Linked DNA regions of Allosaccharopolyspora coralli. Each later gene encodes a partner of the first gene's protein in a complex. Links are inferred from orthologs where the notes say so. Each region holds a gene or a part of one and is shown in the gene's direction. Other genes may lie near its edges. The genes, in order: smc and GIY23_RS14540.

Evidence for each region.
Region 2: the proteins of smc (region 1) and GIY23_RS14540 are in contact, whole or in part, in a crystal structure (PDB 3ZGX), measured with the Bacillus subtilis proteins. The link is inferred for Allosaccharopolyspora coralli from one-to-one orthologs.

The regions. Positions count from the first base shown.
Region 1 is NZ_CP045929.1:3,723,004-3,738,032, reverse strand. What follows is about bases 7,093-11,422. They hold smc (chromosome segregation protein SMC), read left to right. Parts: upstream 7,093-7,472; coding sequence 7,473-11,222; downstream 11,223-11,422. Other genes in these bases: GIY23_RS17365 (DinB family protein), read right to left, coding at 11,399-11,422; GIY23_RS17375 (acylphosphatase), read left to right, coding at 7,093-7,364. Outside these bases: GIY23_RS17415 (sugar porter family MFS transporter), read left to right, coding at 1-588; GIY23_RS17410 (nucleoside/nucleotide kinase family protein), read left to right, coding at 585-1,208; GIY23_RS17405 (RiPP maturation radical SAM C-methyltransferase), read left to right, coding at 1,542-3,368; GIY23_RS17400 (DUF5825 family protein), read left to right, coding at 3,380-4,000; GIY23_RS17395 (MFS transporter), read left to right, coding at 4,042-5,280; GIY23_RS17390 (nucleoside/nucleotide kinase family protein), read left to right, coding at 5,291-5,932; GIY23_RS17385 (hypothetical protein), read right to left, coding at 6,074-6,265; GIY23_RS17380 (hypothetical protein), read left to right, coding at 6,290-7,009; more of GIY23_RS17375, read left to right, coding at 7,062-7,092; more of GIY23_RS17365, read right to left, coding at 11,423-11,944; GIY23_RS17360 (class I SAM-dependent methyltransferase), read right to left, coding at 11,997-12,830; GIY23_RS17355 (helix-turn-helix domain-containing protein), read left to right, coding at 13,002-13,574; GIY23_RS17350 (hypothetical protein), read right to left, coding at 13,581-13,901; GIY23_RS17345 (sodium:solute symporter), read right to left, coding at 14,061-15,029. UniProt on the Bacillus subtilis protein: Required for chromosome condensation and partitioning.
Region 2 is NZ_CP045929.1:3,092,178-3,108,202, reverse strand. Bases 13,232-16,025 are described here. They hold GIY23_RS14540 (segregation and condensation protein A), read left to right. Parts: upstream 13,232-14,111; coding sequence 14,112-14,939; downstream 14,940-16,025. Other genes in these bases: GIY23_RS14530 (pseudouridine synthase), read left to right, coding at 15,813-16,025; scpB (SMC-Scp complex subunit ScpB), read left to right, coding at 14,936-15,820; GIY23_RS14545 (hypothetical protein), read left to right, coding at 13,687-14,025; GIY23_RS14550 (ParA family protein), read left to right, coding at 13,232-13,655. Also shown: GIY23_RS14605 (HAD-IIA family hydrolase), read left to right, coding at 1-907; GIY23_RS14600 (hypothetical protein), read left to right, coding at 1,072-1,290; GIY23_RS14595 (TlyA family RNA methyltransferase), read left to right, coding at 1,294-2,157; GIY23_RS14590 (NAD kinase), read left to right, coding at 2,154-3,047; DNA repair protein RecN, read left to right, coding at 3,309-5,132; putative cytokinetic ring protein SteA, read left to right, coding at 5,238-6,422; GIY23_RS14575 (copper transporter), read left to right, coding at 6,419-7,351; GIY23_RS14570 (helix-turn-helix domain-containing protein), read left to right, coding at 7,570-8,538; GIY23_RS14565 (CTP synthase), read left to right, coding at 8,696-10,402; GIY23_RS14560 (NUDIX domain-containing protein), read left to right, coding at 10,550-11,182; site-specific tyrosine recombinase XerD, read left to right, coding at 11,631-12,590; more of GIY23_RS14550, read left to right, coding at 12,708-13,231. UniProt on the Bacillus subtilis protein: Participates in chromosomal partition during cell division. May act via the formation of a condensin-like complex containing Smc and ScpB that pull DNA away from mid-cell into both cell halves.

The DNA.
Region 1 (15,029 bases):
GCGACGAACCAGCTCGTCGGCGTCAACGCGGTCATCTACTACGCGCCGACGATCCTGCAGCAAGCCGGCATGGGCGACTCGGCCGCGATCCTGTCCTCGGTCGGCATCGGCGCCACGAACATGATCTTCACGGTGATCGCGTTGCTGCTCATCGACAAGGTGGGGCGGCGCCCGTTGCTCATCGGCGGCACCGGCGTGGTCATCGCCGTCCTGTTCGGGCTCGGTGCGCTCTACCTGCTACCGACCGTCGAGGGGCTCGGCATCCTCCTCACGGTCGGGCTGATGCTCTACGAGGCGGCGTTCGCGGCCAGCCTGGGCATCGCGATCTGGCTGATCAACAGCGAGATCTTCCCCACGGCGGTCCGTGGGAAGGCCGCAGGCATCGGCACGATGACGCACTGGGTGCTGGACTTCTTCATCTCGATCTCGGTGCTGTCGATCATCAACGCGTTCACCGCGACCGGCCTGTTCTGGATCTACGGCGTGTTCGGCGTGATCGGGTTGGTGTTCCTGTACCGCAATCTGCCGGAGACACGGGGTCGCACACTGGAGGACATCGAGCAGTCTTTGCGCGGCGGGAGCTCGTGAGCTCGCTGTCCGTGCTCGTCGAACGAGCACAGGAGCTGGCGGACTCGGGACAGCGGCGGCTGCTCGGCATCACGGGGCCGCCCGGCTGCGGCAAGGGAACGGTCGCGGACGCGCTCGTGCAGGCGCTCGGCTCCAGTGCCCTGGTCGTGCCGATGGACGGATTCCATCTCAGCCAGGCGGAGCTGCGTCGCCTCGGGAGGCGGGACCGGATGGGGGCCCCGGACACGTTCGACGTGTTCGGGTACGTCGATCTGCTGCGCCGCATCCGCCGACGCGAGCCGGTCTCCGCACCGGCGTTCGACCGCGAGATCGAGGAGGCCGTCCCGGATGCGATCTCCGTCCCTGCGGACGTTCCGCTCGTGATCACCGAGGGCAACTACCTGCTGCTCGACACCGAGCCGTGGGATTCGGTCGCTGGGTTGTTGCACGAATCCTGGTTTCTCGCTCCGGACCACGGCGTCCGGGTGCGGCGGCTCGTCGCACGCCACGTGCGGTTCGGTAAGACCTCGCCACAGGCCCACGAGTGGGTCAGCCGCTCCGACGAGCGCAACGCCGCGCTGGTGGCGCCGAGCCGATCTCGCGCCGACCTCGTCGTCGAAGGCGATCCGACAGAGGCGTGAGCCTTTTTAGTTGCTCCAGCCACCAAAAAGACTCACGCTCCCGGCTGCCAGCGGGACTCACGCTCCCCAGCCGACCCCGTGCGGTTAGCCGATGTTTAGCGGCACTGCCTACCGTCGGTTCGGCCGCGCGCCGCCGTACGACCTCGGCACTCCCGCCTCCAGGGCGGCGCCGGAGGAGCGACGGAGGGAGGTGAGGTCATGAAGAAGACCACCGTGCACAACGATCCGAAGGAAACGGTCGGTTCCGGCCCCGTCGGTGTCCGGATCTCCTGAGTTCGTTCGCGGCGGGCGGGGTGCTTGCCCCGCCCGCCCCCGGAGAGGGGTGGACCGATCATGGACGTGGCACTCGTGACCATGCCCTGGGCCTCCGTCGAGTACCCGTCGCTGGCGTGCGGGATCCTCAAGACCGTCGCGCTCGGCAATCCGTACGTCGACGACGTCCGGGTGCTCGACGCCAACCTCGACTTCTTCGACTGGGCCCACGACGAGGCCGACCTGGACACCGCCGGGTACGGGCATTTCGCGCTCGACTCCTACTTTCAGGGTCACGGCGACTGGGTGTTCTCGTCCGCACTGTACGACGATCCACACTGGAGAGTCGCCGAGTTCGCGCCTCGATGCGACGACGAGGACACCCTGAAGCTCTGTCTCGATCTGCATCGACGGGTTCCTGATTGGATCAAGGAGTACGCCCGGTCGTGCGCGCCCGCACCGGGAGAAGTGTTCGGGTTCACCACCACGTTCCAGCAGAACACGGCGGCGCTCGCGCTCGCGGCCGAGCTGAAACGGATCGAACCGCAGGTCGTGACGGTCCTCGGCGGCGCGAACTGCGACGGGCCGCAGGGTCGCGCGTGGCACCGCAACTTCCGCCAGATCGACTATGCGGTGCGCGGCGAGGGCGAGCGGTCCTTCGACGCGCTGCTCACCGCGATCGGAGCGGCGACGGCGGTCGACGACATCCCGGGATTGTGCTGGCGCGACGCCGACGGTGACTCGGTCGCCAACGGCATGACCTCCGCGCCGCTGCCGCCCGCGAGCATCGTCGCGCCGAACTTCGACGGATACTTCCCCCGATTCGCCGCGTCGCGTGCCGCGACCTCGATCGAGCCGCGACTCGTCGTGGAGGGAGCGCGGGGATGCTGGTGGGGCGAGAAGCATCACTGCACGTTCTGCGGGCTCAACGGTTCGTTCATGCAGTTCCGCAGCAAGAGCCCCGAGCGGTTCCACGACGAACTCCTTGAACTCGTCGAGCGGTACCAGATCCTCGACCTGTACCTGGTCGACAACATCCTCGACATGCAGCACTTGCGGACCGTGTTGCCGAGACTTCGTGACGCAGACCTCGATCTGCGGGTGCAGTGCGAGATCAAGTCGAATCTGCGGCACGACCAGCTACGCGACCTCGTCGATGCCGGGTTCGTGCAGGTACAGCCCGGTATCGAGAGCCTCAGCAGTTCCGTCTTGCGGCGCATGGACAAGGGGGTGACCGGGTGCCAGAACGTCCGGATGCTGCGCGACGCCTCCGAACTGGGAATGACGGTGATGTGGAACTATCTCTACGGATTCCCCGGTGAGTCCGATGTGGATCACCTCGCCGCCGCCGCGCAGATGCCCGCACTGGCCCACCTGCCACCGATGGACGGTGCCGACCGGGTGGCGATCGAACGGTTCAGCCCGTTCTTCGACGATCCCGCACTCGGGTTCGCCGAGAGGACGCCGGATCCGCAGTACGCCATCACCTACGACCTCTCGGCGGCCGAGCTGGACGACCTCGCGTATCTGTTCGCGGCCGAACCGGCGGGACTCACCGAACCCGCCGAGCGCGCGGTGCTCGACGCGATCGCAAGCTGGCGCACCGACCATGCGCGGAGCGGTCTCGGGTGGCATCGATCCGACTCCGGCATCGTGATCCTGGGCGACCGGCCGGGGCACGGGCGGACGGAACAAGTGCTCGACGACCCCTTCGACCGACACCTCTTCCACGCCCTCGACCGTCCCCGCACAGTGGACTCACTCGCGAGGGAATGTGGCGCCGAACACGCGAAGATCACCGACCGGTTGGCGGAATGGACGATGTCCGGGCTGGTGTACGGCGACGACGGCGCACACGTCCACGTCGTGCCGCGTGCCACCGGTCAGCAGCTGCTCCGCATCGCATGAGGGAAGCGCCCATGACTTCGAAGAGCACGATGCCGCCGGAGTGCTCCCGCACGGGAGAAGTACGGCTGACGAGCACACCTGCGAATCCTGTCCCCACGGCGCGCTCGCTGTGCGCGGCGGGAACCACCCGCGTCACCCTCGTCGAACCCGTCGCGATCGCTGCCGACGGGGACGATCTGCGCAGGCTGGACCTCGTACGGGAACTGACGGCGTGGGCCGTGGAGTGCGACTGGACCCTGCGGGTCAACGATCAGCGGGTCGACGAACTGCCCGACTGGCGTGCGTTCGCCCACCTGTACCCGCCGCGGTGGGTCGATGGGGACTGCGCCGATCGGGTGGATCTCGCGGAATGGTGCAACCGGTGGTACCCGGGACGGTGTCTCATGCGCCACGGTCCGGGACTCGTGGAAGTGCGTGACCGTCGACGCGACGTGCTCGACCGGTACGTCGTGGACGACGCCGCGTACGTGGAGGCTCTGCGTGAGCTGGGCGCAGGAAGGCCCCCGGCTTCCGTCGCCCCGTGGGTCGCGGAATCACTCCAGGAAGCCGGACTGCTCGTGGCGCTCGGCGAGCGACTGTGGTGGGCCCCGGTTCGAGTACGACGATGGCCGGTCCCCGCGATGGTGGTGTGAGCGCGCGACCGAACCACTCGCACCTCGGAACGGAGCACCGCATGACCCTGGCCCCGCAGGAGCAGGCCCACCATGTCGGGGTGCGCACCCGATCGTTCCGGGGCCTGCTCGTGAGCTGGGCGCTCACGTCGATGGGCGACGGGGTGCGGACGGCCGCTCTGCCGCTGTACGCGGCGGTGAGCACTCGCGACCCGCTGGCCGTCTCGGCGGTCGCCGTCGCCGAGGTGCTGCCGTGGCTGCTGGTGGCGCTTCCCGCCGGTGCGCTGGTGGACCGGTGTGAACCGAAGTGGACGGTGCTGTGGGCGCACGTGTTCCGGTTCGTTCTCACACTCGTGCTCGCGGCGAGCATCGTCACGGGCACCGACGTGCTGTGGGTCCTGGTCGCGAGCGCCTTCCTGCTGACCTGCGCCGAGACGTTCGCGGACTCGGCGTCGCAGTCCATGCTCGTCTCCTACGCCGGGTCCGACGATCTGGAACGGGCGAACGGTCGATTCGTCGGGGTGGAGACCACCGGCATCCAGATCGCCGGGCCGCTCGCGGCGGCAGCCCTGTTCGCGTGGGAGCCCGCGGCTTGCTTCGCGACGATCTCGCTGGCCTTCATCCTCGCCGCGCTACGTGTCTGCGTGCTGCCACGGGTGCGCGACTCCGGCGGCAAGACGGGCGCAGCCGACGGCGGGCAGTCCCGTACGACGCTGCGGTCGGAGGTGCTCTCGGGGCTCCGGTTCCTGCTCGGTGAACCGGCGTTACGCACCGTGGTGGGCGTCGTCGGGATGACGGCGCTGCTCATCAGCGCGGTCAATGCCATCGCGGTGCTGTATGCGATCGAAGTCCTCGAGCTACCCGCCGCGGCTGTGCCGACGCTGCTCGTGTGCACCGCCGTCGGCACCATCCTGGCCGCGCAGGTCGTGCCCTGGTGCGCGGAGCGCGCCGCGACGGGGCACGTCATGATCGGTTGTCTGAGCCTGCTGGCACTCGGGATCGCGCTGTTCGGGCTCGCGCCGGTGCCCGTCGTCGCGTGGATCGCGTACTTCGTCATGGGAGTCGGCGCCGGCGGATGGAACGTGCTGTCCGCGACGAAACGCCAGCGTCTCACCCCGGCGCCGATGATGGGCCGGGTCACCAGCGCACACCGGGTCCTCGCGTGGGGGCTCATGCCGCTCGGCGCCGCCGTCGCCGGACCGCTGGCGACATTCACCTCGCTGGGTACGGTATTGCTCACGGCGGCGGCGCTGGTGGGTGTCGTCGTCGCGTTCTCCGCACGGAGGCTCACCGCGTTGTAGGGAGCGAGATTTGTCCACTGTGGACTGCGACGACGATCTCTCGGAACTCGTGCGCCGGGCGGAGACACTCGTCGAGCGCGGTGCACGACGACTCCTCGGCATCACGGGAGCCCCGGGAGCGGGCAAGGGGACCGTCGCGGCCGACGTGCTCGACGCACTCGGATCTCGGGCGGTCGTCGTGCCGATGGACGGCTTCCACCTCGCGGAGGCCGAACTCCACAGGCTCGGGCGGCGCGACTGCAAGGGCGCTCCGGACACCTTCGACTCGGCCGGATATCTCGCGCTGCTCCGGCGGCTGCGGCATCCGGAGGGAGAGGTCGTCTACGCGCCGGAGTTTCACCGCGACATCGAGGAATCCTTCGCCGGAGCCATCGCAGTGCCGCCGGACGTGCCGCTGGTGATCACCGAGGGGAACTACCTGCTGCTCGACTCGGGGCCGTGGGCCCGGGTGCGGGAAGTGCTGGACGAGACGTGGTTCCTGCTGCCCGACGACGCAGCGCGAGTGCAGCGGCTCGTCGACAGGCACGTCCGCCACGGCAAGACCCCGGAAGACGCGCGCGCGTGGGTCGCCCGCAGCGACGAGCGCAACGCCACCCTCATCGCCCCGACCCGCACTCACGCCACCGTCCTGGTCCACGGCGACCCAATCTGACCGGGCGGGTGGCAAATTCGCGCGAATTTGCCACCTCGCTATCCACAGGGTGGGGGAGTTGTCCCCACCCGGGCGGGTGGAATGTGGGTGGGGACGCCCGGGGACTCGGTGTCGAGTTCGTCGGGGTCGGCCGGATGGTGGTCAGCGGCGGAGTTCGGTGCGGACGTCGTCGGGGATGCAGCCGGTGTGGTCGATCGGCGTCCACGGCTCGCTACGCACCCACTGCGAGCCGCAACCACGGCAGGCCAGCAGCGGGAGCCCGTCGAGTTCCGTGCGAGTGCGGTGCCAGGAGCACAGCGACCGGCACGCGTGCACCGCGAGCTGCGTGCTCATTCGTTGCCGGATTCCTGGCGTTGTGTGCTCTCGCCTGACTCGGGCTCGTCGTCGGTGGTCGTCGGCGAGGACGAGGTCGTTCCGCTCTGGGACGACGAGGTGGTCGGGCTGGTCGTGCTGGACGGTGGCGGCTCCGACGTCGGCGGCGAGGTCGTCGGCTCCGGTGGAGGCGTCGAGGTCGTCGGCGGCGCCGAGGTGGGCGGGCCCGGAGGCGGCGCCGGTGGTGGAAGCGGGTCGTTCGGGGTCGACCCCGGCGGCTCCGGGGTGGTGTTCACAGGCTCATCGGTCGTCGACGTGGGGCCGTTCGTCGTGGAACCGGACTCGCCGCTGGACGGCGACGGCGGTGCAGGAGGCGGCGGCGACCCGGGCGGCCGAGGAAGCATGCTGCTGGAGGAGGTGGTCGGCGCCGTGGTGGCGGCAGGCGGTCGGGGGTTCGCCGATGAGTCCGTCTGCTGGCTCGCGAGTGCGACGGTGGCCGCGGTGGCGAAACCGGTGGCGACGGCGAGACCTGAGGCGGCCAGCGCTGCCACCCGCTTGCCGATCCCTTCCTGGCCGTGCATCGGATCCATCGGACTCCCACTCGTTCGACCGGAGCGATTCGTCACGGCACGTGTGCCACCGGGCGTCTCCGGGCCGGGCAAGTCGCCCGAAACCGTCGGACACGGTAGCGGTGACAGCGGTACGGCCGGGACTCCGGGCGTCGGACCGTGCCGCGGTCGTGACTTCCCCGCGAACCCGTCGTGATCATGTCGACCGGACGCCGAGGACCTGACCGGCGAAGATCGCCACGAGACCGATGCGGCACCATACAGGGGTGAGTGATTCGGAACCGATCCGGTTGACCGCCTGGGTGCACGGTCGCGTGCAGGGCGTCGGTTTCCGGTGGTGGACACGGGCCCGCGCCCTCGAGCTCGGCCTCGTCGGCAGCGCCACCAACCTCCCCGCGAGCCGGGTCGAGGTCGTCGCAGAAGGGTCTCGTGTGAACTGCGAAAAGCTGCTTGCGGCGTTGCGTTCGGAGCGCGCGCCGGGAGCGGTCGAGTACGTCGCCGAACGATGGTCGGAGGCCAAGGGTGGTCTGGACGGCTTCGTCGAGAGGTAGTCGTGATCGACACCCGGACACCGGTTCTGCGAGGTCGTGGCCGCCCGCACGGGTAGGCTCCCCGGGATCGGGCGTGACTCGTCGTTCGCGGGAAGGTCGTCGGTAGCCGTGCATTTGAAGAGCCTGACCCTCAAGGGTTTCAAGTCCTTCGCCTCGGCCACGACGCTGCGCTTCGAACCCGGCATCACCTGCGTGGTCGGCCCCAACGGCTCGGGCAAGTCGAACGTCCTCGACGCGCTGACCTGGGTGATGGGGGAGCAGGGCGCGAAGGCGCTGCGCGGCGGCAAGATGGAGGACGTCATCTTCGCGGGCACCTCCGGCCGTGCCCCGCTCGGTCGTGCCGAGGTGACGTTGACCATCGACAACGCCGACGGCGCGCTGCCCATCGACTACACCGAGGTCTCGATCACCCGGCGGATGTTCCGCGACGGCGCTTCCGAGTACGAGATCAACGGCAACTCGTGTCGTCTGATGGACGTGCAGGAACTCCTCTCCGATTCCGGTATCGGACGCGAGATGCACGTCATCGTCGGTCAGGGCCAGCTCGCCTCGATCCTGCAGGCCAAGCCGGACGAGCACCGCAGGCTCATCGAAGAGGCCGCAGGCGTGCTCAAACACCGCAAGCGCAAGGAAAAGGCGCTGCGCAAGCTCGACGCGATGCAGGCGAACCTGACCCGGCTCACGGACCTCACCAGCGAGTTGCGCCGCCAACTCAAGCCACTGGGCAAGCAGGCCGAGATCGCGCGCAAGGCGCAGACGGTGCAGTCGGAGCTGCGGGACGCGCGGCTTCGGCTCGTCGCCGACGACCTGGTCAGTGCCCGGGCCGAGCTGGCCAAGGACGAAGCCGACCAGGAAGCCGCCCGGCATCGCCGCACCGAGGTCGAACGCGCGCTCCAGTTCGCGCAGAACGAGGAGAAGACGCTCGAGGAACAGGTCGCGGCCGACGCGCCGAGGCTCACCAAGGCGCAGGACACCTGGTATCGCCTCTCGGCGTTGGAGGAGCGGCTGCGGGGCACGCACCGCCTCGCCGGCGAGCGGCTCCGGCATCTCACCGAGCAGACCGAGCAGCAGCGCAGTGGCCGGGATCCGGAGGAGTTCGAGCGTGAGGCGGAAGAGGTCGCCGCCCGCGAGGAGTACCTGCAGGAGGAAGTCGAGCACGCTCGCGAGGCACTGGCCGAGGTGGTGGAGAGCCGTGCCGAGCTGGAACGACAGCACCAGGAGGCCGAGCGCGAGCACATGGCGGCCGTGCGCGCGATCGCGGACCGCAGGGAGGGCGTTGCCAGGCTGTCCGGCCAGGTCGAGTCGACCCGGAGCAAGGCCGGCGCGACCGGGGACGAGATCGAGCGGCTGTCGAACGCGCTGACCGAGGCGACCGAGCGAGCGGAGACCGCGCAGTCCGCCTTCGCCGACGCGCACGCCGAGTCCGGAGGCGCGGAGTCCGACGGTGCGGACCTCGAACAGCGCAAGGTCACCGCCGAGCAGGAGCGCGACGCCGCGCGTGCGCGGGTGGAGGAGCTCGTCAAGGACGAACGAGCCACCGAGCAGGAGATCGCGTCGTGGCGGGCTCGGGTCGAAGCGCTGTCGATGGGCCTGCGGCGCAAGGACGGCGCGGGCGCGCTGATGGCGGCGGGTGGCCGCGTTCCCGGCCTGCTCGGTTCGGTCGCCGCGCTGCTGACCGTCGAGCAAGGAGCGGAGGTCGCGCTCGCCGCCGCGTTGGGGGCGGTCGCCGACGCGGTCGCGGTGGACAGCGTCGACGACGCGGTGACCGCGCTCGAGGTGCTCCGCTCCGACGAGGCGGGATCCTCCGGGGTCCTCGTCGGTGGCGCACAGGCGGCGGACCGGTCACAGTGGCCCGCGCTGGACGGTGGGGCTCGCTGGGCCGTCGATCTCGTCCAGGCACCGGATGCGCTCCGGCCCGCGGTGACGCAGGCGTTGGACAAGCTGGCCGTGGTCGACGACCTCTCGGCCGCGAAAGCACTGGTCGCGCGGCATCCGCAGGTGCGGGCGGTCACGACGAACGGGGACGTGCTCGGCGCGACGTGGGCGGTCGGCGGTTCCGGGGACAACCAGAGCACCCTCGAGGTGCAGGCGGCCGTCGACGAGGCCGAACAGGAACTCGCCGCGGCGCAACGGCGATTGGAACAGCACTCGGCCGCGCTCGAAGGCGCCCGCGCCGAGGAACAGACCAGCCGGGACTCCGTGCGGGACGCGCAGGAACAGATCAACGAGGCGAACGTGCGGAACGCACGTAGTTCCGAACGTCTCGCCAGCCTCGAACGCGACGCGACCTCGGCGACGGCCGAGGTGCAGCGGTTGCGGGAGCAGCGGGAGAAGGTCGAAGCCTCCCGGGAACTCGCGCTCGAACAGCTCGCCGAGCTGGAGGAGCGGCTCGCGGCCGTCGAGAACGAGCAGGCCGAGCAGGCCGAGCCGGACACCGACGTCCGGGACCGGGTCGGGCAGGAACTCGGCACCGTACGCCAGCAGGAAATGGACTCCCGGCTCGCGGTGCGCACCGCGGAGGAGCAGGCGCGGTCGGTGCAGGGCAAGGCCGACCAGCTTCGTCGGCAAGCTCGTCAGGAACGGGAGGCCCGAGCGCGCGCCGAGGCCCAGGTGCGGGCGCGCGAGCGCGGCGCGCGGGTCGCGAAAGCCGTCGTCGCCGGGTGCGAGACCGCGCTGGAACGGATCGCGATGTCGCTGACCGCCGCGACGCGCGAACGCGACGAGGCCCATGCGCTGCAGAACGAGCACGAGCAGAAGCTCGGCACGGTGCGGACCCGGGTGCGGGAACTGTCCGGGGAGCTCGAGAAACTCACCGACGCCGTGCACCGCGACGAGGTCGTGCGAGCGGAGCAGCGGCTGCGGATCGAACAGATCGAGGCGAAGGCCATCGAGGACTTCGGCGTCGGCCTCGACGATCTCGTCGACGAGTACGGGCCGACGGTCGCGGTGCCCGCGAGCCAGGCCGAGATCGCCGAGTACGAGGCGGCGAAGGAACGCGGCGAGGACGTCTCCGAACCGCCGTCGGTGCCGTTCGACCGCGCCACGCAGGAGCGCCGCGCGCAACGCGCCGAGAAGGACCTCAACGCGCTCGGCAAGGTCAACCCGCTGGCGTTGGAGGAGTTCGCGGCGCTGGAGGAGCGCTACAAGTTCCTGTCCACCCAGCTCGAGGACATCAAGGACACCCGCCGCGACCTGCTCGGCGTGGTCAAGGAAGTCGACGAGAAGATCCTGGAGGTCTTCGGCGCCGCGTTCGAGGACGTCGCCGCCGAGTTCAAGAAGGTCTTCTCGGTGCTCTTCCCCGGTGGGGAGGGCAAGCTGGTGCTCACGGATCCGGACGACATGCTCACCACCGGCGTCGAGGTCGAGGCGCGGCCACCGGGCAAGAAGGTCAAGCGACTCTCACTGCTCTCCGGCGGGGAGAAGTCGCTGACGGCGGTGGCGATGCTGGTGGCGATCTTCCGCGCTCGCCCGTCGCCGTTCTACGTCCTCGACGAGGTCGAGGCGGCGCTCGACGACACGAACCTGCGCCGCCTGATCAGTTTGCTGGACGAGCTGCGCAGCACCTCGCAACTGCTCATCATCACGCACCAGAAGCCGACGATGGAGATCGCCGACGCCCTGTACGGAGTGAGCATGCAGGGCGACGGCATCACGACGGTCATCTCGCAGCGACTCAGCGGCGCCGACGGCGGCCCGAAGCAACCCGCCCCGATCGGCCCGGACGAGCCCCTCGCAGGCGAAGTCGTCGCGTCGGGCGACGAGGCACCGGAAGTCGAAGGCGGCTCGGCCGGCGGGGAACCGGACGGTGACCCTGCATCGGAGCAAGGAGTGGTGTCCGGGGAATCCGGCACGTCCTGAGTTGGGACCACCGCGCCTGCCGCTTAGGTGAGAGGGCGCGCGGATCGAATCTGTGGTCAGGCACGTTGCGCCCACCGTTTTCTCGCCGCGTACGCAAGCCGGCCACGCGCGGTTCCGCCACAGGACCACCAAAGCAGACCAACCCGTGCACCCTCTTACTTATCGGGCGCAGCCCGTCAGTGGCCGGTGGCGCCGTCGATCGACTCACGCAGAAGGTCGGCATGGCCGTCGTGGCGCGCGTACTCGGTGAGAACGGTGACGACGACGCGACGCAAGGACACGGCCTCGCCGGTGGTCCGGAGGCGCCCGGTGTCGTCGAATGCGGCACCCGCGACGATCTCTCGGGAGCGGGCACATTCCCGGTGCCACACGGCGAACGCCTCATCGACGTTGCCGTCGAGCTGCTCGAAATCCTGCTCGGGGTCCTCGTCGGAGTAGTACAGCAGTGGCACGTCCGCACCGGCGTACTGGATGCGGAACCACCACCGTTCCACCCCGGCGAGGTGACGCAGCAGACCGTGCAGGCTCAGACCCGAGGCTGCCACGCTGCGGCGGGAGAGCTGTTCGGGTGTGAGACCGGCGCATTTGAGCTCGAACGTGGCGCGGTGCCAGTCGAGCGACGCGGTGAGGATCTCCCGCTCGTCCCCGACGCGGGGCAGCGGTGCTCGGGTGTCGGCGGCCCACGCGGCAGCGAAGTGGGCGGGCGTGGTTCGGTCGCTCATCCGCACAGCATGGTCTTGCCCCCCGACAGTCGCCTCACATTGCACAGGAGGCTCACTGCTGCGGTCGGCGTGCGTAGTGCACGGTCTTTGCGGTGCGGAAGAACAGATCTTCCCGTTGGTCGACGCCGTCCGGATCGGCTGGGTCGAGCAACCGATCCAGCGTCGCCAGGTCCGTGGCGTCCACATCTTCGGCGAGAGCACTGCGGTAGCGCTGCATCCAGTGTCGAACGCATCGTCGAGGTGCCTCATCCAGCGGCGCGGGAAGGTCCACGAGGAATGTCCTGCTGCGTGCATCGACCAGTCCGGCTCGCCTCAGCATGCTCGGCCAGTCCTCGACCGTGGACGCGGATCCGGGCAACTCCGCGCGCATCGCGGTGAACCGCTCGTTCATTGCGTCGTCCAGCCTGAAGTGCAGCCCGGGCCGCCCGAATCCCAGATCGCGCGGCAGCCAGCGGGACGGCAGTCCGCCCTCGGTCAGGGCAAGCACTCCACCGGGTGCGAGCAGGGTGCTGAGCTGTTCGAGCGCCGTTTGCTGGTCGCCTACGTGGTGCATGGTGTTCGCCGACCAGATCAGGTCCGCGGTCTCCAGCCGGCCCAGATCTGCCGGAAACTCGGCCACTGTCGTGCGCAGGTGCTGGCCCAGGTGCTTCGCGCGATCCTCAGCGCGAGCGAGCAACTCCGGTGCGCCGTCCACGGCGACGACCTCCGCGCGTGGGTACGTCTCGGCCAGCTGGCAGGCCGCGACGCCTGGTCCGCTGCCGATGTCGAGGACCCGACGCGGCCGCAGGTCGCTCAGCTCGTCGATGGCCTGTCGCACGTACGGACGGTGGACCTCCCCCTCGTCCTCGAGTAGGTCGGCCATCGCAGCCCAGTCGATGTCGTTCATCCGATTCCTCCGGCACGTCCTCGATCAGGTTCAGATCACCGCGAGTGCGGCTCAGTCGGGAAGCTTCGGTTGCCGTGACCTGCGTTCTGCGGTCCACGGCGATCCCGGGATCCATCCTGAGCGGCGTCTCTTGAATTTGACAAACCTGTTTGCCACTTCTGCAATAACCTCATGGATGAGGTGCTGGCCGACGTCGGCCCCCGGCTCAAAGCCATCCGGCAAGCCCGCTCGTGCACGCTCGCGGCGCTGTCGGAGATCACCGGAATCTCGATGAGTACGCTGTCACGGCTGGAATCGGGGCTGCGCAAACCGAGCCTGGAACTGCTGCTGCCGATCGCGCACGCGCACCAGGTGCCGCTGGACGAACTCGTCGGCGCGCCCCCGGTCGGGGATCCACGAGTGCGGCTGAAACCGGTCAAACACGGCGACCTCATGGTCGTACCGTTGACCCAACAGCCCGGCGGTTTGCAGGCGTTCAAGATGGTGATCGGTACCGACCGCAGCACTCCCGACCCGTGCACGCACGAGGGCTACGAGTGGATGTACGTACTGAGCGGAACCCTGCGGCTCGTCCTCGCCGAACACGACGTGCTACTCAAGACCGGGGAGGTCGCCGAGTTCGACACCCGGCAGTCGCATTGGTTCGGTAGCACCGGCCAGGCGCCGGTGGAGATCCTCAGCCTGTTCGGGCCGCAAGGCGAACGCATGCACGTTCGCGCGAAGCCTCGCAGCGCGAGTTCGTGATCCTCGTCAGGCGCCCGTGCCCAACGCGAAACCGATACCGAAGGCGACGAGCGCGGCGACGGATGCGGTACCGGTGACGAACAGCCAACTGGGCACGGCTGGTCCCGTCAGTGCGGGTTCGTGTTCCCCGGCTGGCAGGATGCGTTGCGGTGAGGCGCGGTTCCACAGCTTCGGACGGTCCATGTCAGCGCGGCACATGTCGCATTCGGCCACGTGCGTGCGCACGAGCACCCATTCCACGTCGTCCAGCCGGCCTTGCTGGTAGGCGTCCAACTTGTGCTGGATCTCGACGTGCTCGTTCGCTCTGTCGCTGTCTTTCGTGCGCATGGCACACCCCCGGCCTCACGGGTCCACTCGACCCTGCTCGGACAGTGTGGACCCGGTCGAACCCGCAACCGAACTTACGCCACCCGGTCGGATGTGGACAACTCTCTCCCCTGTGGACAGCGGGGTGGCAAATTCGCGCGAATTTGCCACCCCGGGCGGTCAGGCGGCGTCGGCGCGGTCGGGTTCGGGTTCCTCGGGTGCGGTGCGCGGGTGCCGTAGCGACAGCAATCCGCCGACGACGAGCGTGACGATCACGCCGATCGGCGTGTACCAGGGGAATGCCATCGCGGTCTCGCCTCCCTCGCCGTCCGGGAAGGTCAGCCCGAACACCACGTACAGCACGACCAACAGGGTCACCACGAACGAGATCAGCGCGTCCAGTTGGCGTGCTCGCGGGATCAGCAGACCGAGCAGGAACGCACCGAGCAACGACCCGTAGGTGTAGCTCGCGATGCTCAGCCCCACCTCCACGACGGGATTCTCGGTGCTGGTGAACATCGAGGCGAACCCGACGAACACCACGGCCCACACCACGGTCCAGAGCTTGCCCTGCCGCAGGATCGAGGCGTCGTCCGGCTCGTGCTTGGTGATCCGCCGGTACAGGTCGCTGACCGTGGACGTCGCCAGCGAGTTCAGCGAGGACGACAACGTGCTCATGGCCGCCGCGATGATGCCCGCGATGAGCAGCCCTGCCAGCCCGACGGGCATCTCGGTGACGATGAACCGCGGGAACAGCTCGTCGTCACTGCTCATGCCCATCGACTCGGGGTCGGCGCCCTGGAAGAACGACCACAACAGCGTGCCGACGAACAGGAACAGTGCGAACTGGAAGAAGACGACGACGCCGCTGCCGATCAGTGCCTTGCGGCTGTCCTGCAACGTCTTGCAGGCGAGGAGACGCTGCACCATGAGCTGGTCGGCGCCGTGGGAGGCCATCGCGAACACGGCACCACCGATGACCGCGGTGAAGAACGCGTACTGCTCGGTCACCAACGACGAGGTGAAGTCGAAGAGCTGGAACTTGCCCTCGTCCACGGCGGAGGAGAACCAGTCCGCCGGGACCCTGCCGAGCAGGATGATCGCCGCGATGATCGCGCCACCGACGTAGACGGCCATCTGGATGGCGTC
Region 2 (16,025 bases), 630 kb from region 1 along the record:
CGGCGCGCGTGAGGCCGGCGTGGCGCTCCGATTCGTCACGAACAACGCGTCGAAATCACCTGCGCAGGTCGTCGACCATCTCCGGGCGCTCGGCCTCGCAGCGGAACCGCACGAGATCAGCACGAGCGCGCAGGCGGCCGCTGCGATGGTCGCCGAGTCGGTGCCGCCGGCAGCGGCCGTCCTGGTGATCGGCAGTGCGGCGTTCGCCGACGAGGTCGCCGGAGTCGGTCTCACTCCGGTCCGCCGCTTCGAGGACGAGCCGGTCGCGGTGGTGCAAGGACATTCCCCGACGACGGGATGGGCGGATCTTGCCGAGGCCTGCCTGGCGCTGCGGTTCGGAGCACTCTGGATCGCCAGTAACGGCGACCGCACCTTGCCTACGGAACGCGGCGAGCTGCCCGGCAACGGCGCGATGGTCGATGCTCTCCGGACCGCCAGCGGACGTGAACCGGAGTTCGCGGGCAAACCGCAGGTGCCGTTGCTACGACGTGCGGTCGCTTCGAGTGGTGCGGAACGCCCGCTCATGGTGGGCGACCGGTTGGACACCGACATCGCAGGCGCTGTCGCGTACGGCATGCCGTCACTGTTCGTGCTGACCGGTGTCGGGACCCCGCGGGACGTACTCACCGCCGCATCGGAGCAGCGTCCGGACCGAATCGGCGCGGACGTGCGGGCGGTGACCGAACCCGCGGCCGCGACCGAGATCCGCGGGTCCGAAGCCTGGACAGTGCGATGCGCGGAGTCCGTGGTGGAACTCGGTAGTTCCACGGCGCAGGACGACGCCGACCCGCTCGCTGCGTTGCGAGCGCTCTGCGCCGCATGGTGGGCGACGGGCGAGGGCCGGGTGGACGTCGTCGGCACGGACGCGACGGCGAAATCGGTACTCTACGAACTCGGGTTGGCCTGACCGATGCCAGGTGCGCGCACGCGGCACACCCGTCCGATAGCGTGGAGACAGTCACCGAGTGTGGGGGAGACCAAGGGGAGCGGAAGCGCATGACCTCGTCGCACGGCAGTGCAGAGTCAGTGACCGGGACGGAGTCACATGGTGAGGCGGAGTCGACTCCGTCCGTGACGGCCCCGAAACCGTCGATGTTGGCGCGGCGGAACGCGCCCGACGACGGCAGTGCAGCGGAGCAGGCGATCGACTCGGCACTTGAGGGACTGCGCGGACTCGACGAGCTCCCCGTTGCCGACCACGTCAAGCGGTTCGACACGGCCCACACGGCCCTGACAGAGGCGCTCGGCCGGACCGAGAACCACCAGTCCGGGCCCCACGGCGGGAGCTGAGCGGTGCCACGACGGGCGCGGTTGGATGCCGAGCTGGTGCGGCGAGGGCTCGCCCGGTCGCGGGAACACGCGTCCGAACTCGTCGCCGCCGGGCGCGTGACCGTCCGCGGCATGATAGCGCGGAAAGCGGCGACCGCGGTGGAGATCGACGCTCCTGTCCTCGTCACCGAGGATCGCGACGATCCGAAATGGGCCTCACGAGGGGCGCACAAGCTGGTCGGTGCGTTGGAGGTCTTCGAAGCCGACGGTCTCGACGTCACCGGTCGCCGGTGCCTGGACGCAGGCGCTTCCACCGGCGGTTTCACCGACGCGCTTCTGCGGCGGGGCGTACACGAGGTCGTTGCCGTGGACGTCGGGTACGGACAGCTGGCGTGGAAGTTGCAGACCGACGAACGGGTGCGGATCCACGATCGCACGAACGTCCGCTCGTTGACCCCGGAGATCATCGGTGGCCCGGTGGGTCTCGTGGTCGCGGATCTGTCGTTCATCTCGCTACGCCTCGTCCTGCCCGCGCTGTCCGCGTGCGTGGAGACCGGAGCCGACGTGTTGCCGATGATCAAGCCGCAATTCGAGGTCGGCAAGGACCGCCTCGGATCCGGTGGTGTCGTACGTGATGCCGACTTGCGTGCCGAGGTCGTGCTCGATGTCCTCGAACACGCGCAGAGCGGGGATTTCGGGGTCCACGGCGTGGTGGCGAGCCCGTTGCCGGGCCCGTCCGGCAACGTCGAGTACTTCGCGTGGTTGCGCGCCGGTGAGCAGAGTTCTCGTGACGAGAGTCGGCGGCGCGTGCGCGAGGCCGTGCGTGCCGGACCACAAGACAAGAGTGGGTCCGTGGTGACCGAACAGAGCGCGGGAGGCACGCAGTGAGACGCGCGGTGCTGTTGGTCGTCCACACGGGCCGCCAGCACAACCTGAGGACGGCCGAGAAGGTCGCCGGTCAGCTGATCGATGCCGGCCTTCTCGTCCGGGTACTGGACGAGGAGGCTCCGGAGATCGAGGCGCACTGCTTCAGCGAGGTGGTGACCGCCGATACGGAGGCTGCAGACGGTACCGAGCTGGTGTTCGCGCTGGGCGGCGACGGCACGATCCTGCGCGCCGCCGAGTTGGCCCGCATGGCCGGCGTCCCGGTCTTCGGGGTGAATCTCGGCCGGGTCGGGTTCCTTGCCGGTGCCGACTCGGACGACCTCGACGACGCCGTCGGCGCCGTGGTGCGGGGGGTCTATCACGTCGAGGAACGGATGACGATCGACGTCACGGCCTGGCTGGACGGAGAAGTCTTGGCGAGGACGTGGGCGCTCAACGAGGCCAGTGTCGAGAAGAGCAGCCGGGAACGCATTCTCGACGTGGTGGTCGAGGTCGACGAGCATCCGGTGTCGGCTTTCGGCTGTGACGGCGTGCTGTGTTCGACCCCCACCGGTTCCACCGCGTACGCCTTCTCGGCAGGTGGACCTGTGGTGTGGCCCGAGGTGCAGGCGCTCGTGGTGCTGCCCAGCAACGCCCACGCCTTGTTCGCCCGACCGCTGGTCGTGGCCCGCGACTCGCTGGTGGCACTCGAGGTCGATCAGCACGGCCACGAAGCGGTGCTGTGCTGTGATGGCCAACGACATTTCGATCTGCCGCCGGGTGTGCGGATCGAGGTCACCGCGGGTGGAACCCCGGTGCGTCTCGTCCGGCTCTACGACACGCCGTTCACTGATCGACTCGTGCGGAAGTTCGAACTCCCGGTGCAAGGCTGGCGTGGGCCGTCTGCGGAGTGACGGTGTGGTCGGACACGCCAGTGCGGCGTGTCGGACACCGGCGGCGGGTTCGAAGGACCGACGAGAGTCGCGAACCGACCGCCGTCGGCATCCAGGTTCCTGCACTGGTGAGAGCTCCTGTGCCGGGACAGCCGCCCCGGCTCCCGGTGGGGGAGACGACGGCGGCACGCCCGGGCGTGGATGACGAACGGATCTCCTTTCGAACACTTGATCGGTTCGATGTCGACCAGTCCGGTGCTGTGTGACGCTAGGGTGCGGGGTGTGTTGGCGGAGATGCACATCCAGGGCTTGGGCGTCATCGACGACGCGACTCTCGAACTCGACACCGGGCTGACCGTTGTCACCGGTGAGACCGGTGCGGGTAAGACCATGGTGGTCACCGGGTTGCACCTGCTCGGTGGGGGACGAGCGGACGCGTCGAAGGTGCGCAACGACGTCTCGCGCGCGCTCGTGGAAGGACGATTCGAGGCAGTACAGGACACTCCTGCGGGCACCGTGGCCGCGGAGGCAGGGGCCGAACCGGACGACGACGGCAGTCTCATCGCGCTGCGAACCGTGAACTCCGATGGGCGTTCCCGCTCCCACCTCGGCGGGCGGTCGGTGCCGAACGCGGTGCTCTCGGACCTGTCCGAACAGCTTCTGGCGGTGCACGGGCAGAACGACCAGCTGCGCCTGTTGCGCGGTGGTGAGCAGCGGGCGGTGCTCGACCGGTTCGCAGGCGAGCCGGTGCTCGCGGTGCTGCGTGACTATCAACGGGTCCGGGGCGAGTGGATCGACGCGGCGCGGGAATGGAAGGAGCGCACGGAACGCTCGCGTGAACTCGCGCGCGAGGCCGATTTGCTGCGACACGGTCTCGCCGAGATCGAGGCGGCTGCGCCCGAGCCGGGAGAAGACCGGGAACTCGTCGACGAGGCACGACGGCTGGCCGACGCCGACCAGCTGCGCGACACGGCGACCGGTGCGCACACTGCCGTGAACGGGTCGCCGGACGGGGACCCGGACGTGCCCGGCGCCCTGGGCTTGGTTGGTGAGGCGCGTCGCAAGCTGGCCACGGCGGAAGACCCGGCTTTGCGAGACCTGGAGCCGCGCCTGGAGGAAGCGGCGGCGGTCCTGTCCGACGTGGGGGCCGAACTCGGTGCCTATCTCGACGGCCTCGACGCGGACCCGTCTCGTCTGGAGCACGTTCTCGCGCGACAGGCGGATCTGAAGCAGCTCACCAAGAAGTACGCGGCGGACGTCGACGGCGTTCTGGACTGGGCTGCGCAGGCGCGGGATCGACTGTCCCGAATGGACACCTCGGAGGAAGCCCTCGCGGCCCTCGCCGCACGCCGCGACGAGTTGGCGGAAAGGCTGTCCGGACTGGCGGCCTCGTTGTCCGAGCAACGGCGTGCGGCGGCGGGCAGGCTCGCCACCGCGGTCACCGCGGAGCTGGAGGGTCTCGCGATGGCTCAAGCCCGGGTCGAGGTCGGAGTGCAGCCGAAAGAGGCCGAACGCGAGACCGAGGCGGCGTTGCACGTCGACGGCCGCGCCTTGCATGCGGGCCCGGACGGTACCGACGAGGTCGAACTGCGGCTCGCGGCGCATTCGGGCGCTCCGTCGCTGCCGATCCACAAGGGAGCATCCGGTGGTGAGCTCTCGCGAGTGATGCTCGGTCTGGAGGTCGTGCTCGCCGGCGCCGACACGGTGCCGACCCTGGTTTTCGACGAGGTGGACGCGGGAGTGGGGGGACGTGCCGCGGTGGAGATCGGGCGTCGACTCGCCCGGCTCGCCCGGACACACCAGGTCGTGGTCGTGACCCACCTGCCGCAGGTGGCCGCCTACGCCGACCGACACTGGGTGGTGGACAAGGCTTCGCAGGGCGGCGTCACGCGAAGCGACGTGCGAATGGTGACCGACGAGCGTCGGGTCGCCGAGCTCGCTCGGATGCTCGCAGGGCTCGAGTCGACGGAAACGGGACGAGCACACGCCGAGGAGTTGCTGGCCACGGCTGCCGCGCACAAGCAGGACGACAACGGACCGGCCAAGAGCGGTAAGAAGCCCGCGAAGCGTTCGCGGACACGGCAGACGGCCGGACCGCGGTCCTGACCGAAGCCGTACGGGCCGTAGCCCGGAGCGTCCGATACTGCGAATGGACGAGTCGTCTCGGCGTGGCGAACCGGCTTCACGTGATCGGTTTGTCACCATCGCTGCATGAAGCTGAGTGGACTGCTTGCACGTCAGGACGAAAGCCTGCCCGGTGTGGTCGGGAGTGCGCGGGTCCAGCGCCGCTCGGGTGACCTCGTTCGCCGGTTGAACAAGGGGCACATCGCGGTGATCGACCAGGCCGATCTGGATCGCCGCACGGCGGAGGCACTTGTGTCCGCGGAGGTCGGCGGTGTGGTGAACGCCGCCCGGTCGATCTCGGGCCGGTTCCCGAACCTCGGACCGGAGGTCCTCGTCTCGGCCGGGATCACGCTCGTCGACAACGTCGGTGGCGAGGTACTGCACAAGATCAAGGACGGCGCGAAGGTACGGCTGCACGAGGGCGGTGTCTTTGTCGGTGAGAACGAGGTCGCACGAGGGACCGAGCAGACGGCCGACTCCGTCGCCGACCAGATGATCGAGGCAAAGGCGGGGATGTCTGCCCAGCTCGAAGCGTTCTCGGCAAACACCATCGAGTTTCTTCGCCGCGAACGGATGCTCGTGCTCGACGGGGTCGGCGTTCCGGATCTGTCGGTGGCCATGGAGTCGCGACACGTGGTCGTGGTCGCACCCGGCTACGGGCATGCTGACGATCTGCAGGGATTGCGGAACTACATTCGTGACCATCGTCCGGTGCTCGTCGGAGTGGAAACCGGTGCGGACACCTTGCGCAAGGCAGGCCACACGCCCGACGTGATCGTCGGCGATCCGGAACTGATGGAAACCGCGACCCTCAAGTGCGGAGCCGAAGTTGTGTTGCCCGCTCACGTCGACGGCCACGCGCACGGCTTGGAACGGATCCAGGACTTGGGCATCGGGGCCGTCACCTTCCCCGCGTCCGGCAATCCCGAAGACCTGGCACTGCTGCTCGCGGACGCGCATGGCGCCGACCTCGTCGTCACGGTCGGTTTCCAGGCGACACTGCGGGAGTTCTTGGACAGTGGTCGTGCGGGGTCGAACCCGTCGACGTTCCTGACCCGATTGCGCCTCGGCGGCAAAGTGGTCGACGCGTCCGCGGTAGCCACGCTGCAGCGCAGCAGAGTACCCACGGCGGCGGTGGTCTTCCTCGTCCTCGCGGTGGCGCTGACGGTGTTCGTGACTCTCGCCGCGACCGGCTTCGGCTCCGCGTATCTCCAGATTCTGCTCGACACGGGGAACTCGGTCCTCGAATTCGGCAAGGGGTTGTTCTCGTGATCTCGGTTCGTTATCACATCGTCTCGCTCGCCGCTGTCTTCTTGGCCTTGACCGTCGGCATCCTGCTCGGATCGACGTCGGTCAGCGAACGTCTGCTGACCACTGTGGGAGGTCAACGCGACGCGCTCGGCCAGGAGGTGGAGCAGCTGCGGTCCGAACGCGACGCGCTCCGCGGACAGCTCGCGGCCGCCGAGCAGTTCGGCACGTCGGTAGCGCCGACGGCGGTGCGCGACCAGCTGCGTTCCCGGACGATCACCCTGGTGACGACCGGGGACGCGCCCGACGAACAGCGCGAGGCCGTGAAACGGACGCTCGCCGACGCGGGTGCCCGGGTCACCGGGGAGGTACAGCTGACCGACGGATTCGCCGACCCGAACCGGGCGGACGAACTCCGCAGGGTGGTCACGCAGCTGCTTCCGGCAGGAGTGCAACTGCCCCCCGCGTCGGATCCCGGGACTCTCGCAGGAGGACTTCTCGGATCGTTGACCTTGGCCGGTTCGGGCAATGCCGGGGCGCAGCCGTCGCCCGAGGAACGAGCCGCCGCCCTCGGCGGTCTGACGGAAGGCGGGTTCGTCCGGGTCGCTCAGGACATCGAACCCGCTGAGCTCGCGGTCGTGGTCACCGGCTCCGGGCAGTCGGGCGACCAGGACAGGGCCGCGACCATCGCACGGTTCGCCACCGAGATGGATCGCGCCGGTCAGGGCGCTGTCCTCGCCGGGAGCCGCGCGGCAGCGGAGAGCCGGGGACCGATCGGCGTCGTGCGAGCCGACTCCACGATGGCTTCGGCCCTGTCCACCGTGGACAACGTGGGCTCGGCCCCTGGACGGGTGGCGACCGTTCTGGCGTTGCGTGAGCAGACCGAAGGGCGCTCGGGGCAGTACGGCGTGGCTGAAGGTGCGCAAGGTCCTTCTCCTGATGTGCGGGGCTGATTGTTCTGGCGCAGCGGTGCACCGTGGTCGCGGGTGCCGGGCGGCACGCTCGGGGTACGTACCGCCCGGCCATGAGATCCGGCACGACGGAGGGGAGAGGCGCGCCGGACCGGGTTGGGTTCCTTAGACTTCATCATGCGTTCGAATAATTCGAATTGCGATCATTCGATCCGGTGATATGCATGGACCTGGCCACGGCTGCGTCCGACGATGGACGCATGACCGGTCAACCGCCCGACTCCGTCCCTGCGTCGGAATCCGCTCCGCGGGACTCGCGCCCGTCGTCCGGCGACCTTCGACCGGCCCCGCAGCGGCCCTCCAGCCCCGAACTGAGTCACCGTGTCCTCGCGGCCGAGCTCAAACGCGTCCGTCTCGATGCAGGGCTCACCCACGTCCAGTTGGCGAGGACGCTGGGTTGGCCGCAGGCGAAACTCAGCAAGATCGAATCCGCGAAGCAGGGCGTCGGTGTGGACGCGGTGATGGCGATCACCGAGACGTGCGGCGTCGAAGGTGATCATCGAGCGCACCTCGTCGAACTCGCCAGGCAGGCGCGCCGGAAGGGGTGGTGGGAGTCGTACAGAGACGTGCTCCCTCCGGACCGCCGCTCCTACGTCGGGTTGGAGTCCGATGCGAGCACCGTCCGGGTCTTCGCCACCGAGTCGGTGCCCGAGCTGTTGCAGACGACGGACTACGCGGAGGCTCAGTTGCGGGCCCGGGCCGGCTCCGCCGCCGAACGGCGGCTCCAGCTGTTGCTGGACCGGCAGCGCCAGGTGCTGGCCCGCGCGGAGGACGGGATTCCCGGTCGTGCGGTCCGCCCGTCACCTCGGGTGGAGACCGTCCTGGCGGAGTCCGCGCTGTACCGGTTCGCCGGGGAGGCGCAGGTACTCGCTGAGCAGCGCTACCGGCTCGTGGCCGCGGCGCGGTCGCAGGCAGTCTCCGTGCGAGTGGTGCCGTTCCGTAGTGGTCCGCTTCCGTTGGACGGCTCCTTCACCCTGCTCGGCTTCGGTGACGGCAGACATCCCGACGCCGCGTTCCGTTCCGACCGTGTGGGGTGGGAGCGCTGCGTGGGCGAGAACGCGCTCTCGGTGCACCAGCAAGCATGGCGCGAGCTCACGACGATGGCGCTGGACACGGCCGAGTCGATCCGGTTCCTGGTGGACCTCGCCGGGGCGGAGTCGGTGCCGTGAACGCGACAGGTGTGCCGTCGCGCTGCGGTCCGGGGTGCGCTGCGGGAGGGCGACCGCGTGGGATAGGCTGGAATCCCGTGGGAGTGGCGGGTGAACCGTCCCTGCCAGCGCAGAACTCAGAGCCAGGCGACGGCGTTGACCACGGGGAGCTTTCTTGGTGCCGCACGCACACACGATCAAGCACGTATTCGTCACCGGAGGCGTGGCCTCCTCACTCGGCAAGGGCTTGACCGCGTCGAGTCTCGGGGAGCTGCTGACCTCCCGCGGCTTGCGGGTGACGATGCAGAAGCTGGATCCGTACCTCAACGTCGATCCGGGCACCATGAACCCGTTCCAGCACGGCGAGGTGTTCGTCACCGAGGACGGGGCCGAGACCGACCTCGACATCGGACATTACGAGCGCTTCCTGGACCGGCCGTTGACCAGGAACGCGAACGTCACCACCGGGCAGGTGTACTCGACGGTCATCGCCAAGGAGCGGCGCGGTGAGTATCTCGGTGACACCGTGCAGGTGATCCCGCACATCACCGACCAGATCCAAACGCGCATCCGCGCGATGGCCGAGCCCGACGAGGACGGCCGCACGCCCGACGTGGTGATCACCGAGGTCGGCGGCACGGTCGGGGACATCGAGTCGCTGCCGTTCCTGGAGGCGTGCCGCCAAGTGCGTCACGACGTCGGGCGGGACAACTGCTTCTTCCTGCACGTCTCGCTGGTGCCTTTCCTGGCGCCGTCCGGGGAGTTGAAGACGAAGCCGACGCAGCACTCGGTGGCCGCGTTGCGCAACATCGGTATCCAGCCCGACGCACTGGTGTGCCGTTCGGACCGGGATCTGCCTGAGGACCTCAAGCGCAAGATCGCGCTGATGTGCGACGTGGACTCCGACGGTGTGGTCGCGTGCCCGGATGCTCCGTCGATCTACGACATCCCGAAGGTGCTGCACGGCGAGGGGTTGGACGCGTTCCTCGTGCGCAGGCTCGGTCTGCCGTTCCGTGACGTCGACTGGTCGGTGTGGGGTGACCTGCTGGACCGGGTGCACAAGCCGACCGAGAAGATCCGCATCGGCCTCGTGGGCAAGTACGTGGACCTGCCGGACGCCTACCTGTCGGTGACCGAGGCGATCCGTGCCGGTGGATTCGCGAACTGGGCGAAGACCGAGATCGTCTGGATCGCCTCGGACAGCTGCGAGACCGACGCGGGGGCCGCACAGGCGCTCGCCGAGGTGGACGCGGTGCTCGTTCCCGGCGGCTTCGGTGTGCGCGGAATCGAGGGCAAGCTCGGCGCGGTGAAGTACGCGCGAACCCACGGGATCCCGCTGCTCGGTCTGTGTCTGGGCCTGCAGTGCGTCGTCATCGAGGCAGCGCGCCACCTTGCCGAGTTGGACGGGGCGAACTCGGCCGAGTTCGACGAGGCGTGCGGGCATCCGGTGATCAGCACGATGGCCGATCAGCAGGACGTGATCGCCGGAGATCGGGACATGGGCGGCACGATGCGCCTCGGCTCGTACCCGGCGATGCTGGACCCCGGCTCGACGGTCGCCGACGCTTACGGCGACAAGGAGATCACCGAGCGCCACCGGCACCGCTACGAGGTGAACAACGCCTATCGGGACCGGCTGTCGAACGCGGGACTGGTCTTCTCCGGTCTGTCCCCGGACAAGCGGCTCGTGGAGTTCGTCGAACTCCCGCGTGATCAGCATCCGTTCTTCGTGGGGACCCAGGCGCATCCGGAACTCAAGAGCCGCCCCACCCGGCCGCATCCGCTGTTCGCCGCATTCGTGCGGGCGGCGCTGGATTACCGTGCCGCGGAACGGCTTCCGGTGGAGGTCGCGGTGCGGTCCGAGTCGGGTACGAACACGGAGTGAGCCGGAACGAGGTGGACGGCGGTGAATGAACAGCCGAGTCCTGCGGACCGAGATCTGCCTGCCGACCGGGACGGGCCGGTCGTGCACGACGGTGGCGGACAAGGTGGTGGCCCGGTAGCGCCGACGGAGGGAACCCACGAGTTCCGAATGGTCTCCTCCGAGGATGTCCACGTCGGAAAGATCCTCGCGTTGCGGGTCGACGAGGTCGCCATGCCCGGCGGCGAGACCGCTCGTCGGGAGGTGGTCGAGCATCCGGGTGCGGTGGCCGTGGTGGCATTGGACGAGCAGGATCACGTGGTGCTGATCCACCAGTACCGTTACCCGCTGGGTCGCCGGTTGTGGGAGATCCCCGCTGGACTGCTCGATGTGGACGGTGAGACACCGGCAGCGGCCGCACGTCGGGAGCTCGCCGAGGAGGTCGGTATCGCGGCCGCCGAGTGGTCGGTGCTGGTGGATCTCGCGTCGTCCGCGGGGTTCACCGATCAGTCGGAACGCGTCTTCCTCGCGCGCGAGCTCTCGGACGTCTCGCGCTCGTCACCGGTCGGCGACGAGGAGGCGGACATGGTGGTGACTCGCGTTCCGTTGCAGGAGGCGGTGCGAGGCGTCCATGCGGGAGAGATCGTGAACGCGGCGACGGTGGCCGGGCTGCTGGCCGCCGATGCGGTGTGCCGGGGTCACGTGTCACCGCGACCGATCGACACCGAGTGGCGTGATCGGCCCCACCGATTCGCCCAGCGGCGACCTGAGAATGCCTTGGGGAACTGGCATTTCTGCCCGTAGGGCACGGTCCTACCTGACCTGAGCAGAACGGCGGACGCACCCTCTGTCCATCAGGGGAACGGGCTGGCCGTAAGGGGGGAACGGGGCACCGTGCGGGGTCGATGGTGAGCCGTGCGGGGACAGCAGGTGGGCGACCGGCGCATGCGGTCAGGGAAGGTCGGTGAACAGCGGCCCGAGGTCGTTGGCGGTTCGCGTCTGGGTGGGGTGGCCGACCGGTCCTCGGATTCCTGCATGGTCAGCTGGCCGGCGGCGAAATGGTCCCGGATGCCCGGACTGCGTTCTCGCGGTCGTCGTCGCTGATGCGTTTCTCGCCCAACCCTCGCGAGTGGTTGGTGTGCCCAGGCCGTCGGCGCAGTGTGCCTGACTACAGCCCTCACTCCGGGCGAGCCTCCAATAGGTCGTTGCGGCGGAGTCGGCGCGAGGCGCTCTAGGATCACGGTGGCACGCGATGCGAGGAGCGAGGTCGGTGAACGCTTGGGAGGAGCTTCCCGCGGCACTGCGGGAGTTGGTCACGGAGTACGTGCAGCATCTGGTGGTGGAGCGCGGGACGGCGCCCAGCACGGTCGACTCGTACTCCCGGGATCTTCGACGGTACGCCGAGCACTTGACCGCCTGCGGAGTCGCCGGCCTCGCCGAGGTACGTGCCGAACACGTGTCCTCGTTCGTGGCGGCGTTGCGGTCGGGAACCGGCGATCGTGCCCCGTTGGCACCGTCGTCCACGGCTCGGGCGTTGGTGGCGGCACGAGGTCTGCATCGGTTCGCGCTCACCGAGGGAGTGGTCGAGGCGGACGTGGCGCGGGAGGTCGCGCCGCCGAGCCCGCCGCAGCGGCTGCCGAAGGCGTTGCCGCTGGCGGAGGTGACGCGACTGCTCGACGGCGCGAGTTCCTCCGATGTTCGCGGGCTGCGGGAGCGGGCGCTGCTCGAGTTGCTGTATTCGACAGGCGCCCGGATCTCGGAGGCGGTCGGACTCGATCTGGACGACGTGGATCGTTCGGAGCGGACGGTCGTGCTGGACGGCAAGGGCGGAAAGCAGCGTCTGGTGCCGGTGGGGCGCCCGGCGCTGGAGGCACTCGAGGCGTACCTGGTGCGCGCACGTCCGACGCTCGTCGCGCGGGGGCGCGGGTCGGCTGCCGTGTTCGTCAATTCCCGGGGGACGCGGTTGTCCCGGCAGAGCGCGTGGACGGCGTTGAAGTCGGCTGCGCAGCGGGCGGGACTGGCCTCGGAGGTCTCGCCACACGTGTTGCGGCACTCGTTCGCCACGCATCTGCTGGAGGGCGGCGCGGACGTTCGGGTCGTACAAGAGCTGCTGGGGCATTCGTCGGTGACGACCACCCAGGTGTACACGTTGGTCACCGTTCGCACGTTGCGCGAGGTCTACGCAACGGCGCACCCCCGCGCGCACGGCTGAGCCGGGACGCACCGGGTGGAGCTATTTGCGACACGTCGGCGAGGCGCGTTGCCGCTGGTCGCACATGCCGCTTAGGCTGCGGTCGATCGCCACCGGCAGACAAGGAGTCAGATCGCCATGTCGACACCGCAGCCCTCCGCCGACGGGCGGTCGCGGGGTGCGGTCGACCTGAGCATCGCCCCGAACCAGGCGGATGCACCGGAGGAGGTCGACGCGGCCGACGAGGTCGGCAGTGCCGGCGTCGGTCCCACCGGCAGGCCGAACCGCCAGATCCCGGAGCCTCCCCTGCTGCAGCGGCACGGGCCGGCCACGGTCGTGGCCATGTGCAACCAGAAGGGCGGGGTGGGCAAGACCACCTCGACGATCAACCTGGGCGCGGCGCTGGCCGAGTACGGCCGCCGGGTGCTGTTGGTGGACTTCGACCCGCAGGGTGCGTTGTCCGTGGGCCTCGGTGTGCAGCCGCATCAGCTCGAGCAGACCGTCTACAACGTGCTCATCGAACGAAACGTCAACGTCAACGACGTCCTGATGTCGACGACGGTCGAGGGCATGGACCTGTTGCCGAGCAACATCGACCTCTCAGCCGCTGAGGTCCAGCTGGTCGCCGAGGTCGGTCGCGAGCAGGCGCTGGGGCGCGTGTTGCACCCGATGATGAAGGACTACGACTACGTGCTGGTGGACTGCCAGCCGTCGTTGGGGTTGCTCACGGTGAACGCCCTCGCCGCGGCGGACGGGGTGATCATCCCACTGGAGTGTGAGTTCTTCAGTCTGCGCGGGGTCGCGCTGCTCATCGACACGATCGAGAAGGTGCGCGAGCGGTTGAATCCCAAGTTGGAGATCAGCGGCATTCTCGCGACGATGTTCGATCCGCGCACATTGCACTCGCGCGAGGTCATGTCCCGCGTGGTGGAGGCGTTCGGCGACATCGTCTTCGACAGCGTCATCAACCGGACGGTGCGGTTCCCGGAGACCACGGTCGCGGGTGAGCCGATCATCCGCTGGGCACCGCGCTCGGCCGGCGCCAAGTCGTACCGCACGCTCGCGCGCGAGGTGATCGCCCGGTGAGAGCGGAGTGGGGTCGGCTCGGGGGCGCGCTGTGAATCGGCGGGTGGCGCTACCCGGCGCCGCCGAGTTGTTCCGGACCACGGCGAGGCAGGAGGCCGAATCCACCACGGAGGACGGGGCGCAGGCCGAGCCCGCTCCGGTGCGTGGCAGCGGCCGTCGAAAGCACGATTCGAAGATCACGGTCTACGTCTCGGGCACTGAACTGCTCGGATTGGAACAGGCCCGGCTGGCGTTACGGGCCGAGCACGACGTGGTGGTCGACCGGGGGCGTATCGTCCGGGAGGCCGTGGCCGTGCTGCTCGCCGACCTCGACGAGCGCGGCGACGAGTCGATTCTGGTCCGGAGGCTGCGTGGGGAGTCCGAGAGTTGAGGTCACCTGTGATCCCGGGTGAGCTTCCTGTGTCGGCGGACGAAGCCGGATCTTCCGTGGCGGCCGCGCCGTCCTCGCCGGAAGAGCTGGGCACCGGTACCGAGTCGGAGTCGGGGAACCGGTTCACGGTCCGGCTGGAGAACTTCGAGGGACCGTTCGACCTGCTGCTGCAGCTGATCTCGCAGCACGAGATGGACGTCACCGAGGTGGCGTTGCACAAGGTCACCGACGAGTTCCTCGCCCATACTCGCAGCCTCGGTCAGCGTTCGAACCTCGACGAGACCACCGAGTTCCTGGTGGTCGCGGCGACGTTGCTGGACCTGAAGGCGGCGCGGTTGTTGCCCGCCGCCGAGGTCGAGAACGAGGACGATCTCGCGTTGCTGGAGGCGCGGGACCTGTTGTTCGCGCGGTTGCTGCAGTATCGCGCGTACAAGCAGGTGGCGGCGCTGTTCGGCGAGTTGGAGGCGGGTGCGTTGCGCCGCTATCCGCGGTCGGTGGCCGTGGAGGACCGGTTCGAGGCGCTGTTGCCCGAGGTGACGATCGGGGTGGATCCACAGCGGTTCGCGGAGGTCGCGGCCGCGGTGTTCCGCCCGAAGCCGCCGCCGGCGGTGTCGTTGGAACATCTTCACCAGCACCAGGTGTCGGTGCGGGAACACGCCGCGTTGTTGCGGATCAGGCTGGCAGAACGGGGCCGCGCGGGGTTCGGTGCGTTGGTCGAGGACTGTGCGCACACGGTGGAGATCGTCGCGCGGTTCCTGGCGCTGCTGGAGTTGTTCCGGGAACGCGTCGTCGCGTTCGACCAGGAGAATCCGTTAGGGGAGCTGACGGTGAGCTGGGAGGGCGGCAGCGTGGATCAGGCGCGGGCCGAGGCGGAGCGGCTGCAGTCGAGCGATGAGGAAGAGGAGTACGGGTGAGCGACGGCGAGGCCGGGGAAGATCCGGCCGAGCAGACTGCCGACGGTGCGCCCCAGCGCGTCGGGGACGGGGCGTCGCGGGAGGACGAGATCGGCGGTTCGAGCGGGGACATTCCCGTGGCGGCGAACGCTCCGGTGACGGGGGAGTCCGACCGAGCAGCCGACGCCGGGGCGTCGATCGGGTCAGACGCCGGTTCCGGGGTCGCCGCATCCGATGGCTCCGTTGTCGCCTCGAATGCCGAGGTCGCCGACCCGGTCGCCGAGGCCGATCAGGCAGGAGATCCGGCCGAGAAGGCAGGGGACGTGGCCGAGCCGTCGCCGGTGGGCGAGGCGCCCGACCTGACGGACGACGCCGATCTCGACGCGGCGCTGGAGGCGTTGCTGCTGGTCGTCGACGTGCCCGCGGGGGAGGAACTGCTCGCGGACGCGCTCGAACAGCCGGTGGCACGTGTCCGGTCGGCGTTGGAGCGTCTCGCGGCCGGGTACGCCGAGGCCGCTCGGGGGATCGATCTGCGTCGCGTCGGCGATGGCTGGCGGTTCTACACACGGGAGAGGTACGCGCCGTACGTCGAGCGGTACCTGCTGGACGGACAGCGGTCCAAGCTGACCCGGGCCGCGCTGGAGACCTTGGCCGTGGTCGCCTACCGGCAGCCGGTGACGCGGTCGCGCGTCGCGGCGGTACGCGGTGTGAACGTCGACGGCGTCATCCGTACCCTGGTGGGTCGTGGCCTCGTCGAGGAGGCCGGTACCGACCCGAGCACGGGCGGGATTCTCTACTGCACGACGGAGCTGTTCCTGGAACGCCTCGGTCTGTCGTCGTTGAAGGATCTGCCGCCGTTGGCTCCCTTGTTGCCCGAAGTGGATGCGATCGACGATGTCTGAACACCCCGCCCCCGCCGACCCGGCCGCCGAGGGGATCCGGTTGCAGAAGGTGCTGTCCAAGGCCGGGGTGGCCTCGCGCCGTGCCGCCGAGCAGATGATCGCGGAGGGCCGGGTCGAGGTCGACGACGAGATCGTGACCGAGATGGGGCGGCGGATCGACCCGGCGACTTCGCAGGTCCGGGTCGACGGCAGCCGGGTGATCGTC